DNA from 3 places in the Agrococcus sp. UYP33 genome. Region 2 is predicted to be linked to each of the others. Evidence: predicted binding sites of a transcription regulator. Region 2 holds the regulator's gene; each other region holds the start of a gene.
The links. The regulator LexA, encoded in region 2, represses DNA repair genes until DNA is damaged. The targets are predictions, from matches to a motif close to TCGAACANNTGTTCGA.

Region 1 (4,811 bases), 1.9 Mb from region 2:
GTGCCGACGTAGGCCATGGTGAGGTCGACGCGCTCGCCCGCGTTGTCGACCGGATACCCCTCGACCGCGGGCGCGCCCTTCGACGCGGCGTAGTCGACGGCGCCCGCGAGGAGCGCGTGCGAGATGCCCTCGCCGCGATGCCCGGGACGCACGCGGATGCACCAGATCGACCAGACCGGCTGGTCGTCGACGTGCGGGATCCGCGTGGAGCGCTCGAACGGCAGCCCGGCGCGCGGCGCGACCGCGGCCCATCCGACCACCTCGTCGCCGTCGTACGCGAGCACGCCGGGCGCTGCGCGCTCGCGCGTGAGCGCCTCCATGTGCGCGCCGCGCTCGGGGCCGCGCAGCGCGAGGTTCGTCTTCGCGTCGATGCGGTGGCTGAGGCACCAGCAGACGGATGCGTCGGCCCGCTTCGGCCCGATGACGAGCGAGAGGTCGTCGAAGCGCGCGTGCGTCGCCGGGTGGATCGAGAGCTCGGCCATGGCGCCTCCTCGTCGTCGGCTCGCTGCCCACCACCATGGCACCCGGGCGGCGGCGGGCATAGCCTGCCGGGATGGTGATCCACGCGCGACCCGGGCGGCGCTGACCGTGCTCGAGGCGCTGCTCTGGGGAGCGATCGCGTCGTCGTCGCTCGTGCTCGGCGCGGGGCTCGCGATGGCGCGGCGCTGGTCGGATGCGGTCGTGGGCATCGTGCTCGCCTTCGGGGCGGGCGCGCTCATCGCCGGCGTCGCGTTCGAGCTCGCCGAAGCGGGCGTCGCCGAGGGCGGCGCGCTCGCCGTCGGCATCGGCCTGGCGGCCGGCGCGATGGCCTACTTCTTCGCGGACCGGGCGGTCGAGGCGAGGTCCGGCCGTCGCGGCACCGGCGCCGCCGGTGCTGCCGGGATGCCGCTCGCGGTCGGGGCGCTGCTCGACGGTGTGCCGGAGCAGGCGGTGCTCGGCATCGGCCTCGCCACCGGCGACGGCGTGAGCGTCGCGCTGCTCGTCGCGGTGTTCGTCTCGAACCTGCCCGAGTCGGTCGGAGCGTCGGCCGACATGCTGGGCGCCGGCCGCTCGCGCCGCTTCGTGCTGCTGCTCTGGCTCGGCGTCGGCGCGGTCTGCACGCTCGCGTCCGTCGGCGGCCGCGCGATCGCCGAGGTGGCGCCGCCGGCCCTCACGGGGGTCGTCGACGGCTTCGCCGCCGGCGCGCTGCTCGTCATGCTCGTCGACGCGATGATCCCGGAGGCGCGCGCGAAGGCCCGCGACCTCGCGGGACTCGCGACCGTCGTCGGCTTCGCCGTCGCCGCAGGGCTGTCGCTGCTGTCCTGAGCGGCGCATCCGTCCGCGGCCGGCGGGCGATCAGCGCGTCGGCGGTGCCAGCTCGTCGAGGCTCCGCAGCCGGTCGCGGGCCCTGGCAGCGCGATCGGCCTCCGAGAGGTCCCACCAGGCGTCGCCGCGCTCGCCGAGCCCCTCCTTCGCGAGCTGCACGCGGTCGCGCGCGGCGTCGCGGTCGTCGTCGGTCTCGGCGAGGCGCACGGCCGACCGGGCGCGGCCGAGGTGCGAGCGCAGCCGCGCTGCGGCATCGGCGGGCAGCGACGGGTCCTCGGCGCGCCAGCGCCTGCCGTCGACGACGATCCAGCGGCCGTCGTCGGTGCGAGTGGTCTCGCGCATCCGCGCCTAGCGCCGCTCGATCGGGATGTGCCGGGGCTTCGCGGGCACCGGGTCGAGCGCGACGCGCACCGTCAGCATGCCGTCCTCGTACGACGCGGTGATCTCGTCGTCGCGCGAGCCGATCGGCAGCCGGATGGCGCGGGCCAGTGCGCCGTAGCGGAACTCCGACCGCTGCGCCTCCCGGCGGTCGGGGTGGCGCTCGGCGTGGATCGTCAGCACGCCGTGCTCGACCTTGACGTCGATGTCGCGCGCGGGGTCGAGGCCCGGCAGCTCGGCATGGATGACGAAGGCGCCGTCCTCGACGACCTCCTCGACGCGGATGCCCGGGAGCGGACCCTTGCCGTCCCAGCCGCCCAGCAGCGCGAAGGCGTCGAACCACTCGGTGAACGGCGGGAAGATCGGGTACTTGCGCGAAGCCTCAGCAGCCATCTCGAGCTCCCTCCGTGGGGTCCGTCCGTGCCCCATGTCTACTCCGCTTCGGAGGGCGACTCAATGCGTCGCGGATGCTTGGATGGCGGCATGAGCGATACCGACGAGACCCGAGTCGTGCACGCGAGCCGCCTCATCGCGGCGCCCGCCGACGTCATCTTCGAGCACATCGCCGACCCGGCGAAGCAGCCGGCGTGGGACGGCAACGACAACCTCGCCGAGGCCGCCGAGGGGCAGCGCGTGCGCGGCACCGGCGACGTGTTCTCGATGACGCTCACCGGCGACGGCGCCGTGCGCGAGAACCACGTCGTGGAGTTCGAGGAGGGCAGGCGCATCGCGTGGATGCCCGCCGAGCAGGGCACGCCGCCCATCGGCCACCTGTGGCGCTGGGAGCTCGAGCCGGAGGGCGCCGGCACGAGGGTGACGCACACATACGACTGGACCGAGCTGCACGACGAGCGGCGCCTCGGGCGCGCGCGCCGCACGCTGCCCGCCAACCTGCTCGCGTCGATCGATCGCCTGGCGGGCCTGCTGGAAGGCTGAAGAAGTTCTCCACATGCTGTCGAGAGTTCGAACGCTTGTTCGACGCTCGTGGTAGCATGGACCCATCGAGCACCACCGACGGCGGTGGGCCGAGGCGGTGGTCCCGATGGTGGACACGGAGGTCCCGGTGGAGCAGCAGGCGCGGCAGGGCAGGTCGCCAGAGGCGGCCGCGCTGCGCGAGGCGCTCGACGGGCTCCAGCGGCACGTGCTCGCCGTCACGACCGCGTTCGAAGGGCTCGGCGATGCCCAGCGCTGGGATGCGCTCGCGGTGGTCGGCGAGCTCATGCGGTGCGCCGACAGCGCCGCGGTGCGCATCGCCGGGTTGCTCCAGCAGGTCTCGCCCGCAGCTGACGCTCGCTCGCTCGCCCGCTCCTTCGGGTACCGCAGCACGAAGGACGCGCTGCGCCACGAGCTGGGCGTCACCGCCGGTCGCGCGACCGCGATCGTGCAGGTCGCCCTCGCGGCGACCCCTCGGCGCACGCCGACCGGCCTGCCGTTCGAGCCCCGCTTCCCGCACCTCGCCGACGCCTTCGTCGCCGGCGCGATCGGGCTCGACCAGGCACGCGTCATCGTCGAGCGGCTCGGCGAGGCGGGCAGCCGGATCAGCGACGACGACCGGCTCGCCGCCGAGGCGTCGCTCGTCGCCGACGCGGTCGGGGAGGTTCCGGCCGGCGAGCGCGGCTACGACGACCCCGTGCCCGCTCCGCCCGAGCAGCTCGCGACGACGGCACGCGCCTGGCTGCAGGCGTTCGACCCCGACGGCGCCGAGCCGCGCGAGGAGGAGCAGATCGCGCAGCGCTCGTTCACCTTCCGGCAGTGCGCCGACGGCATCTTCCGCGGCCGTGTGGCGTTGCCGCCGGTCGAGGGCGCTGCCGTGCAGGCCGTGCTCGACGCCTACGAGTCGCCGCGCACCCGCATCGACATCGGCGGCTCGCCCTCCGCGGCCGACGACGACCGCACGCCCGACCAGCGCCGGGCCGATGTGCTCGCCGAGCTCTTCATGGCGCACGCACGCTCGGGCGACACGCCCCGCCCCGGCAAGGACGCACCGACCCTGCTCGTCGCCGTGACGCAGGCCGAGCTCGACGCCCACGCAGCTGGTCTGCCCGGCTTCTGCGAGATCGTCGAGACCGGCGAGGTCGTGCCGGTGCAGCTCGCGGCGCGCATCATCTGCGACGGCTTCGTGCAGGCGGCCCTCGTCGACGACGACGGGCACGTGCTCAAGCTCGGCCGCCGCAAGCGGCTGTTCTCCACGCCGCAGCGCAAGGCGATCATGCTCCGCGACCGCCACTGCCAGGGCGAGGGGTGCGATGCGCCGGTATCGTGGAACAGCGTCCATCACGTGCGCGCATGGGCCGACGGCGGCGACACCGACATCGACAACGGCATCCTGCTGTGCACCCGCTGCCATACCGAGGTCCATGCGGGCCGGCAGGTGATCGAGCGCGTCGGCAGCCGCTGGCGGGTCACGCGCACGATCCTGCGGCCGGTGCGAAGGCCGTGGCGAGCCCGGCCTCGGGCGATCCTCAGGGCAGCCTCGCAGCGCACGCCGGTGCCGACCGGGTAGGATGGCTCTGACGTCAGCCCGCTGATCGCCGTCCGTGCCGCATCGCGGCCCTCACGCGCACCGCAGCAGGCGTCACCGGCACGACGAGCCGCAGCCTCGAGCTCCGGCTCCCGTCGCAGCCTGAACACCGGGGCCCGTACCCGCGGCCCCGCCTCGAATGGAGGACATGTGGCCGACGCCGCAACCATCGATGTGTCCGAGACGGACGCATCCATCACGGATGCATCGCCTGCAGACGTGACCGCCGAGGCGCCGTCGCGCGATCGCGACGCCCTCATCCCGCAGCTCGCCCGCGCCGTGCGCCAGGTCGAGGCGGGCGTCAAGCGAGGCAGCGCATCGCGCTCCACCCGCGTGAAGCTGCAGGTCGTGGCGATGCTCGCCCGCGAGGAGCGCGCACGCGTCCGCGCCGACAAGGCGCTCACCGACGCCGAGCGCGCCGAGGACCTCAAGCGTCTCGACGGCATCGCCGTCATCCTCGCCAAGGCCGCGAGCCGCGAGCCCACGCTGCTGCCGCTCCTCGGCGAGGGCGCGCCCATCACCGACGCCGTGCGCGAGCGCAAGCGCGAGATGCTCGAGGCCGCCGGCATGGAGCCGGAGCCCGAGGCCTCGTCCGCCCCCGCGCCCG
Region 2 (4,811 bases):
AGCGCCTCGGCGAGCGCGAGGCCGAGCGCGATCGCGGTGTCCTCGACGGTGTGGTGCGCGTCGATGTCGGTGTCGCCGGACGCCTCGACCGTGAGGTCGATGAGCGAGTGCTTCGCGAAGGCCGTCAGCATGTGGTCGTAGAACGGCACGGTCGTCGAGATCGACGAGGTGCCGTCGCCGTCGAGGTCGAGCGAGAGGCGGATGCTCGACTCGCTCGTCGTGCGCTCGATGGAAGCAGTGCGGGCCATGCCTCGATCCTATTCCGCGCCGAGCTCGGCCATCGCGGCCAGCAGCGCGCTCGTCTCGGCCCGCGTGCCGGCGGTGATGCGCAGCGTGTGCGGCAGGCCGACGTCGCGCACGAGGATGCCGCGGTCGAGCAGGGCGCGGAAGGTGGCCTGCGGGTCGGCGACGCCCCCGACGAGCACGAAGTTGGCGTCGGACGGGTAGGGCTCGAAGCCCATGGCCGCCAGCTCGTCGACGATCCGGTCGCGCTGGGTGCGCAGCTCGTCGACGCGCGACAGCATCTCGTCGCTGTGGCGGAGCGCCGCGACGGCCGCCGCCTGCGTGATCGCCGACAGGTGGTACGGGAGCCGCACGAGCCGGAGCGCGTCGACGACGGCGGGGTGTGCGGCGAGGTAGCCGACGCGGATGCCGGCGAACGCGAACGCCTTGCTCATCGTGCGGGAGACCAGTAGGCGCGGGTACCGATCGAGCAGCGAGAGCGCGGTCTGGCTGCGGTCGTGCGCGAACTCGGCATACGCCTCGTCGACGAGCACGATGCCGCGCGCGGCCTCGGCGGCCGCCTCGACGACGTCGAGGCCGATCGCCGTGCCGGTGGGGTTGTTGGGCGAGCAGAGGAAGACGATGTCCGGGTCGTGCCCGGCGATCGCCGCGCGCACGGCGTCCGGGCTGATCGTGAAGTCGGCGGCGCGCGGCACCGGCACCCACCGCATGCCGACGCCCTGCGCGAGCAGCGGGTACATCGAGTACGTGGGCGTGAACGAGAGCAGCGAGCGGCCGGGGCCGCCGAAGGCCTGCAGCACGTGCTGCAGCACCTCGTTCGAGCCGTTGCCCGCCCACAGCTGCGCGGGCTCGAGGCCGTGCCCGAGGTAGTCGGCGAAGGCGCGACGGAGCGCGTCGAACTCGCGGTCCGGATAGCGGTTCGCGTCCGGGAGCGCGCGAGCGATCTCCTGCACGATGTCGAGCGCGACCGCCTCCGGCACCCGGTACGCGTTCTCGTTGACGTTGAGCCGCACCGGCACGTCGAGCTGCGGAGCGCCGTACGGCGTCAGCCCGCGCAGGTCGTCGCGGATGGGGAGGTCGTCGAGGCTCGTCACTGAACCAGCCTAGGACGGCGGGCGAGCCGCGCCGGGCGCGGCCGAGCGCTCAGCGCGAGTAGTGCGCGGGGATCGCCAGCTGCTCGCCGGGCTGGATCGCGCCGGCGATGCCGTTGAGCAGCTCGATCTCGGCGATCACGTCGCGCGGGTCGGCCTCGGGGGCGACGACCTGCGCGATCTGCCAGAGCGACTGGCCCGGCAGCACGGTGATGTGCTCGAACTGGGCCGTGTCGGTGGAGGACGACGCGACGGCGCCGGCGAGCGCACCGCCCAGGACGCCGGCACCCGCGAGGGTGCCCGCGACGATGACGGGGGCGGCGACGAGCAGCGCGAGGGCGCGGCGACCGCGCGGCGTCATGCGCACCCGGACGGTCGGCGTGCCGGTGATGCTTGCAGTGGCGATGGCAGTCATGGCCTGCTCCTCTCGTGGGATCCGCAGCCGGTGCTCGGCCGGGAGCACCGGCCGCGAATCTCTGTTTCGAACCTATCTTCGATTCCACGGATGCGTCAAGCCCTGCCGCGGAGAATCTCCACGACACGCTCGAACATCCGTTTGATCCGGGCACCCTGTCGGATACGCTTTCGAACCACCAGGAGTCAAGCAGGGGCTACTGACATCGAGAGCGGGCGGGCATGGCGAGGCAGCTGACGGACAAGCAGCAGGCGATCCTGCAGATGATCCAGCGAGCGGTCCGCCAGCGCGGCTACCCGCCGAGCTACCGCGAGATCGGCGACGCCGTCGGGCTGTCCTCGCTCTCGAGCGTCACCCACCAGCTCGGCCAGCTCGAGCTGGCCGGCGCCATCCGCCGCGACCCCTCCCGCCCCCGCACCATCGAGGTGCTCGTCGACGACGAGCTCGACGAGACCGCGGGCAGCGTCGACCAGGCCACGTTCGTGCCGCTCGTCGGCCGCATCGCCGCCGGCATCCCGATCACGGCTGAGCAGCAGGTCGAGGACGTGTTCCCGCTGCCGAAGCAGCTCGTCGGCACCGGCGACCTCTTCATGCTCAAGGTCGTCGGCGACTCGATGATCGACGCCGCGATCTGCGACGGCGACTGGGTCGTCGTGCGGCAGCAGCAGACGGCCGACAACGGCGACATCGTCGCCGCGATGCTCGACGGCGAGGCGACCGTGAAGGTGTTCAAGCAGCGCGACGGCCACACGTGGCTGCTGCCCCGCAACTCGGCGTTCGAGCCGATCCTCGGCGACGAGTCCGACGTGCTGGGGCGCGTCGTCGCCGTCCTGCGCGCCGTCTAGGCGTCAGGCGGCCGGCTCGACCCGGAACTCCGCCAGCTGCGCGAGCGCAGCCTCGGTCACCTTCGCGTCGACGCGCGTGCCCGCCTCCTCGTAGGCCTCGCGCAGCACCTCGAAGCGGTCGTGGAGCATCGCGATGATGTCGCCACGGTCGAACGGCACGAGCAGCGACACCGCGACCTCCGGCCGCGGCAGCAGCTCGGCGATCCTCGCGAGGATCGCGTCGACGCCCTCGCCCGTCCGCGCCGAGGCGAACACGGCGTCCGGCTGGAGCCCGCGCAGCACGAGCCGCTCGTCGTCGCTGATGAGGTCGGCCTTGTTGAACACGACGACCTCGGGGATCGAGCGCGCGCCCGTTTCGCCCAGCACGTCGCGCACCGTGGCGATCTGCGCCGCCGGGTCGGGGTGGCTCGCGTCGACGACGTGCACGACGACGTCCGACTCCGCCACCTCCTCGAACGTCGAGCGGAACGCCTCCACGAGCTGGTGCGGCAGGTTGCGCACGAAGCCGACCGTGTCGGCGATCGTGAACTCGCGGCCGTCGGGCGTGCTGGAGCGCCGCACGGTCGCGTCGAGGGTCGCGAACAGCGCGTTCTCGACCAGCACGCCCGCGCCGGTGATGCGGTTGAGCAGGCTCGACTTGCCGGCGTTCGTGTAGCCCACGATGGCGACGCCCGGCACCTCGAAGCGGTCGCGGTTGGCGCGCTTCGCCTGCCGCGCGGGCCCGAAGCCCTTGATCTGCTTCCGCAGCCGCGCCATGCGCGTGTGGATGCGGCGGCGGTCGAGCTCGATCTTCGTCTCACCCGGACCGCGGGAGCCCATGCCGGCGCCCTGGCCGCCGACCTGGCCACCGGCCTGGCGCGACATCGACTCGCCCCAGCCGCGCAGGCGCGGCAGCAGGTACTCGAGCTGCGCGAGCTCGACCTGCGCCTTGCCCTCGCGGCTCGTCGCGTGCTGGCTGAAGATGTCGAGGATCACCGCGGTGCGGTCGATCACCTTGACCTTCACCTGGTCCTCGAGCGCGCGGCGCTGGCTCGGCGAGAGCTCGCTGTCGGCGATCACGGTGTCGGCGCCGAGCTCCTTCACGATGGCCGCGAGCTCCTCCGCCTTGCCGCGGCCGACGTAGGTCGCCGGGTCGGGGTTGGGGCGGCGCTGCAGCATGCCATCGAGCACGCGCGCACCGGCGGTCTCGGCGAGGGCGGCGAGCTCGCGCAGCGAGTTCTCGGCGTCCTCCGCGCCGCTCGCGCCACCGGAGTAGACGCCGACGAGCACGACGTTCTCGAGCCGCAGCTGGCGGTACTCGACCTCGGTGACGTCCTCGAGCTCGGTGCGCAGGCCGTCGACGCGTCGGAGCGCCGCGCGGTCCGCGCGCTCGAGCTGCGCGCCGTCGACGTCGTCGCCGAACCCCGCGTCGGTCGCGGTGCCGTCGTCCTGCAGCGCTTGCGCGCGCTCGCCGAGCACGTCGTCCTCCGACGTGGCCCAGGCCAGGATGCGCTCCGTCGCGCGCCCGGGGCCGGTGGGTCCGCTGTCCTGCGGTGCTGCCATGCTTCGTCCTTCGCTACTGTCGTGTCCGTGCCGGACCACTACTTCTCACCCGATCCCGCCGCGCCCTCGTCCATCCGGACGATCCGGGTGCCCATCGCGGGCGAGGAGCGGGAGATGGTCACGGCCACCGGCGTCTTCTCCGGCGACCGCCTCGACGTCGGCACCGCGGTGCTGCTGGATGCCGTGCCCGAACCCCCCGAGACCGGCGAGCTGCTGGACCTCGGCTGCGGCTGGGGGCCGATCGCCACGACGCTCGCGCTCCGCTCCCCCGCCGCCCGCGTGTGGGCGGTCGACGTCAATGCCCGAGCGCTCTCGCTCGTGGAGCGGAATGCCGAGCTGCTCAGCATATCGAACATCACGGCCGCCTCGCCCGAGCTGGTGCCCGACGACGTGCGGTTCGACGTGATCTGGTCGAACCCGCCCATCCGCATCGGCAAGGCCGAGCTGCACGCGATGCTGGAGCGGTGGATCCCGCGGCTGGCGCCCGGGGCGACGGCGTGGCTCGTGGTGCAGAAGCACCTCGGCGCCGACTCGCTGCTGCGGTGGCTCGCGGAGCGCTTCGAGGGCTTCGACGTCGAGCGCGTCGACTCCCGGAAGACGTACCGCATCATCGCCGTCACCGCGCCGGACTGAGCGTCTCTCCGCGGAAGACGATCTCGGCTGGCCCGGTGAGCC
Region 3 (4,811 bases), on a different contig from region 2:
CTGGCACCTCGCGCGCGGCCAGGACGCGCAGATCGCCGACGTCGCCGGCACCGAGCAGGTCTACCTGACGGGCGCGTGGGCCGCCAGGTTCGGGCTCGAGCCAGAGCCGGACGACACCGGCTACGGCCACGACCCCTCCGCGGTGCGCGCCGTGCGGCCGGAGTCGGCCGACGCGCTGCTCGACTACCTCGACGCCGTGCACGCGGCGACGCTGGCGTACCTCGGCACGCTCGACGACGCAGACCTCGACCGCGTCGTCGACGACGCGTGGGATCCGCCGGTGACGCTCGGCGTGCGGCTCGTGAGCATCGTCGACGACGACGTGCAGCACGTGGGCCAGGCGGGCTACGTGCGCGGGCTGCTGGGCGCGTGATCGACCGGCTCGCGATCGAGGGCTACCGCTCGATCCGCTCGCTCGTCGTCGACCTCGCGCCGCTCACCGTGGTGACGGGGCGCAACGGCAGCGGCAAGTCCAGCCTCTACCGCGCGCTGCGGCTGCTCGCGGCCGCGGGCCAGGGCAGGGCGGTGGGCGAGCTCGCGGCAGACGGCGGCCTCGACGCCGTGCGCTGGGCCGGGCCCGAGCGCATCTCGCGCGCCGTCCGCGAGGGCGGGCCGACCGAGGGTCTCGTGCGCTCCGGTCCGGTCGCGCTGCGGCTCGGCTTCGGCGCGGCCGACGGGCTCGGCTACGCGATCGACCTCGGCCTGCCCGTGCCCGCGAGCGGCGGCGGCTTCGTCAGCCACTTCGACCGCGACCCCGACATCAAGCAGGAGCACGTCTTCGCCGGGCTCGAGCCACGACCGTCGAGCGTGCTCGTCGAGCGTCGGGGTGGCGTCGCACGGGTGCACGGCGACGACGGCTGGCGCGAGCTGGCCCGCGGCATGCCGGCGTGGGGATCGGTGCTCGACGAGCACGCCGGGGCGGCGGACGCGCCCGAGATCGCGGGCCTCCGGCGCCAGATGCGCGCGTGGCGGTTCCACGACGCCTTCCGCACCGACGCCGGCGCGCCCGCCCGACGGCCGCAGATCGGCACCAGGAGCCCGCGGCTCGACGACGACGGCGCGAACCTCGGCGCCGTGCTGCGCACCTCGATCGAGGCGGGCCACGAGCGCGAGATCGCCCGCGCCGTCGCCGAGGCGTTCGACGGCTCCGAGCTCGAGATCGTCGGGCACGACGGCCGCATGACGCCCGCGCTGCGCCAGCCGGGCGTGCTGCGGATGCTCACCGCCGACGAGCTCTCGGACGGCACGCTGCAGTTCCTGCTGCTGCTCGCGGCGCTCACCTCGGTCGAGCGGCCCACGCTCATCGTGCTGAACGAGCCGGAGCGCAGCCTGCACGCCGAGCTCTTCGCGCCGCTCGCCGCGCTCATCCGCCGCGCGAGCGAGCAGACGCAGGTGCTCGTCGTGACGCACCAGCGGCAGCTCGCCGACGCGCTCGACGGCGTGCGCATCGAGCTCGAGAAGGAGCACGGGCAGACGGTGGTCGCGGGCCGCGAGGGCCTGCTCGATCAGCCGGGCTGGCACTGGCCGAAGCGCTGACCCGGGCCGCGCGCGCTCGTCAGAAGAGCGTGGGCGCTGCGACGAGCGGCTCGCTCGTCGACGCGAGCTGCCGCGCTCGCGGCGGCGGCGCGCTCCCGGGCGCGGCGAGGCCCGTGCCAGCGGTCACCTGCACCGGTCCGAGCCGGTGCTCGCGCATGAGCGGGCGGATGCGGTCGCGCAGCCAGTCGCGGTAGCCGCGGTCGGCGTAGCTGCCGGTGCCGTAGATGCGCGCGTAGAGCGGCACCAGGTGCGGGTGCGCCTCGCGCAACCACTGCGTGTACCACTCGCGGGCGCCGGGCCGCAGGTGCAGGGCGCTCGCGATCGCGCGCGTCGCGCCCGCCTCGGCGATCGACGCGAAGGCCGTCTCGAGGTGCGCACGCGTGTCGGTGAGCCCCGGCAGCACCGGCATCGCGAAGACCGCGCAGTCGAGCCCGGCGTCGCGCACCGCGCGGACGGTCTCGAGCCGCGACCGGGTCGTCGGGGTGCCGGGCTCGACCTGCTGCTGCAGCTCGTCGTCGAAGATGGCGATCGACATCGCGATCGAGACCGGCACGTCGCGCGCGATCTCGGCGAGCAGCGGCAGGTCGCGGCGCAGCAGCGTGCCCTTCGTGAGGATCGAGATCGAGGCCCCGTGCCGCGCGAGCGCCCGCAGCACGCCGGGCATGAGCCGGTAGCGGCCCTCGGCGCGCTGGTAGGGGTCGGTGTTCGTGCCGAGCTGCACGGCCGTGACGTCCTTGCGCGTCCCCGCGAGCTCGCGCTCGAGCACCTCGACGAGGTTCGCCTTCACGACGATGCGGGAGTCGAAGTCGGCGCCCGCGTCGAGGTCGAGGTAGGTGTGCGTGTTGCGCGCGAAGCAGTAGCGGCACGCGTGCTGGCAGCCGCGGTAGGGGTTGATCGTCCACGCGCCGCCCATGAAGCCGTCGCCCGCGACGTGGTTGAGGGCGCTCTTCGCCGTCACCTCCAGGAAGGAGGCGCCGTCGAAGCCGGGCGTCGGCCACGACTCCAGCACGCTGCCGCGCTCCTCGAGCCCCGGCAGCGCATCCGCGTCGACGTGCGTCGCCGTCTGTCCCTCCCACCGCATGCCACCATTCGAACACACGTTCGATCCCCGCGCAACCTCGCCGCGCAGGCGACCCCCCGCGCCGCAGGAGCCTCCCCTCGTGCGCGCACAACGCAAGCCCGCCGGGCTGGTCCAGCGGGCGAGCGGGCGAGCGTCACCCGATGGGGCCGGATCCGGGCTGCCGGGCTTGCGTTGTGCGGAGGGGTCGGCGGGCGGCGGAGCTCGCCGAGAGGAGCTCGCCGGGAGGAGCGAGCGGGGAGGCGGGCGCGGCTAGGGTGCTGAGGTGGCGATGCGACGGCGGATGCGCGTGCTCGCCCCGGCGCTGTGGGCGGCGGTCGTCGTCGCCACCGGTGCGCTGCTCGCCGCGAGGCTGCTGCAGCGGCCGGTCGCCGCGTGGCTCGACGTGCCGCTCGAGCACGGCGGATGGGCGCTGCTCGTCACCGTCGCGGCGATCGCGACCCTCGGCCTCGGTGCCGCCTCGCTGTGGCACGCGCTCATGCTGCCCCGACTCGTGCGCGTGCGCCGCGTCGACCGGCTGATCGCTGCGCTGGGCGCCGGCATGGCGGGGTTGGCCACGGCGATCGCGGTGGCCGGCGCGATCGACCCTGCGCTCGCCCGGGCGGCGCTGCTCGTCGCGCTCCCGCTCTGGGCCGCCGGCCTCGGCACCGCCGTGCTCGTCGTCGCGATGCTCGTGCACGCCCGCGCGGCGCGCACGCCGCCACCGCCCGGCACCGTGCTCATCCTCGGCGCCGGCCTCCGCGGTCGCGAGGTCGGCCCGCTGCTGCGCCGCCGCGTGCAGCGGGGCGCCGAGGTGTGGCGCGATGCGCTGGCCCAGCGGCCGGACGCGCGGATCGTCGTCTCGGGCGGCCAGGGCGCCGACGAGGTGCGCTCCGAGGCGTCGGCGATGGCCGAGCACCTCGAGCGGCAGCTGGGCGTGCCGGCAGCGGCGATCGACCTCGAGGACGCGTCCACCACGACCCGCGAGAACCTGCGGCTGTCGAGGCCGCTCGTCACCGCGCCCGGCCGGGCGCCGCTCGCCGTCGTGACGAGCGAGTACCACGCCTACCGCACCGCTGGGCTGCTCGCCGAGGCCGGCATCGACGGCACCGTGATCGGCGCATGGACCCGGCCCTCCTACCGCCCCGGCGCGATCGTGCGCGAGGCGCTCGCGATCGCCGCCGACCTGCGGTGGTGGTGCCTCGCCGCCGCGATCGCGCTCGAGGCGCTCGCGGTCTGGGCGGTCGTCGCCACGCAGGGCTTGGGCCCGTAGCCGGTCCGCCACCGCGGGGTCGGACCGTAGGATTGAGCGACCCCCGCCGCCGCAGAGGAGACGCATGTCCGAGATCACTCGCGAGGAGGTCCAGCACCTTGCTGGACTCGCTCGCATCGCGCTGACCGACGACGAGGTGACGAGCCTCACGACCGAGCTCTCCGCCATCGTCGACGCGATCGCCACCGTGCGCGAGATCGCCGGCGACGACGTCCCCGCCACGAGCCACCCGGTGCCGCTCACGAACGTGCTGCGCGCCGACGTCGTCGGCGAGACCCTCGTGCACGAGCAGACCTTCGCCGGCGCTCCCAGCCACGACGGCGAGCGCTTCCGCGTCTCGGCGATCCTGGGGGAGGAGCAGTGAGCGGCGACCTCACGCGCCTCGCGGGCCACGAGCTCGCCGGCCTGCTCGCCTCCGGCGACGTCTCGAGCGTCGAGGCCACGCAGGCGCACCTCGACCGCATCGCCGCGGTCGACGGCGAGATCCACGCGTTCCTGCACGTCAACGACGGCGCGCTCGACGCAGCCCGGGCGATCGACGAGCGCCGAGCCGCCGGCGAGCAGCTGCATGAGCTCGCGGGCGCCCCGATCGCGATCAAGGACGTGCTCTGCACGATCGGCATGCCCTCGACGGCAGGCTCGCGCATCCTCGAGGGCTGGATCCCGCCCTACGACGCGACCGTCGTCGAGCGCGTGAAGGCGGCCGGCCTCGTCGCGCTGGGCAAGACGAACATGGACGAGTTCGCGATGGGATCGTCGACCGAGCACTCCGCCTACGGCCCCACCCGCAACCCCTGGGACCGCGAGCGCATCCCCGGCGGCTCGGGCGGCGGCTCGGCCGCTGCCGTCGCCGCCTTCGAGGCGCCGTTCGCGCTCGGCTCCGACACCGGCGGCTCGATCCGCCAGCCCGCCGCGGTCACCGGCACCGTCGGCGTCAAGCCCACC

Region 1: the regulator LexA is predicted to act here: its motif matches at 2,647-2,662, upstream of ACVWW9_RS00880 (DUF222 domain-containing protein).
Region 3: the regulator LexA is predicted to act here: its motif matches at 2,626-2,641, upstream of ACVWW9_RS13965 (Rv2578c family radical SAM protein).

The regions. Positions count from the first base shown of each region.
Region 1 covers NZ_JBSSDR010000001.1:196,884-201,694, reverse strand. The annotation lists gene ACVWW9_RS00905 (GNAT family N-acetyltransferase) at 1-482, opposite strand, end outside; gene ACVWW9_RS00900 (ZIP family metal transporter) at 589-1,305, shown strand; gene ACVWW9_RS00895 (biopolymer transporter Tol) at 1,336-1,647, opposite strand; gene ACVWW9_RS00890 (Hsp20/alpha crystallin family protein) at 1,654-2,076, opposite strand; gene ACVWW9_RS00885 (SRPBCC family protein) at 2,167-2,619, shown strand; gene ACVWW9_RS00880 (DUF222 domain-containing protein) at 2,726-4,186, shown strand; gene ACVWW9_RS00875 (DEAD/DEAH box helicase) at 4,424-4,811, shown strand, end outside.
Region 2 covers NZ_JBSSDR010000001.1:2,061,660-2,066,470, reverse strand. The annotation lists gene hisB (imidazoleglycerol-phosphate dehydratase HisB) at 1-248, opposite strand, end outside; gene ACVWW9_RS10110 (histidinol-phosphate transaminase) at 258-1,337, opposite strand; gene ACVWW9_RS10105 (hypothetical protein) at 1,387-1,749, opposite strand; gene lexA (transcriptional repressor LexA) at 1,971-2,594, shown strand; gene hflX (GTPase HflX) at 2,598-4,136, opposite strand; gene ACVWW9_RS10090 (class I SAM-dependent methyltransferase) at 4,158-4,769, shown strand; gene dapF (diaminopimelate epimerase) at 4,753-4,811, opposite strand, start outside.
Region 3 covers NZ_JBSSDR010000002.1:751,632-756,442, reverse strand. The annotation lists gene ACVWW9_RS13975 (mycothiol transferase) at 1-373, shown strand, start outside; gene ACVWW9_RS13970 (AAA family ATPase) at 370-1,536, shown strand; gene ACVWW9_RS13965 (Rv2578c family radical SAM protein) at 1,556-2,617, opposite strand; gene ACVWW9_RS13960 (YdcF family protein) at 2,886-3,866, shown strand; gene gatC (Asp-tRNA(Asn)/Glu-tRNA(Gln) amidotransferase subunit GatC) at 3,931-4,230, shown strand; gene gatA (Asp-tRNA(Asn)/Glu-tRNA(Gln) amidotransferase subunit GatA) at 4,227-4,811, shown strand, end outside.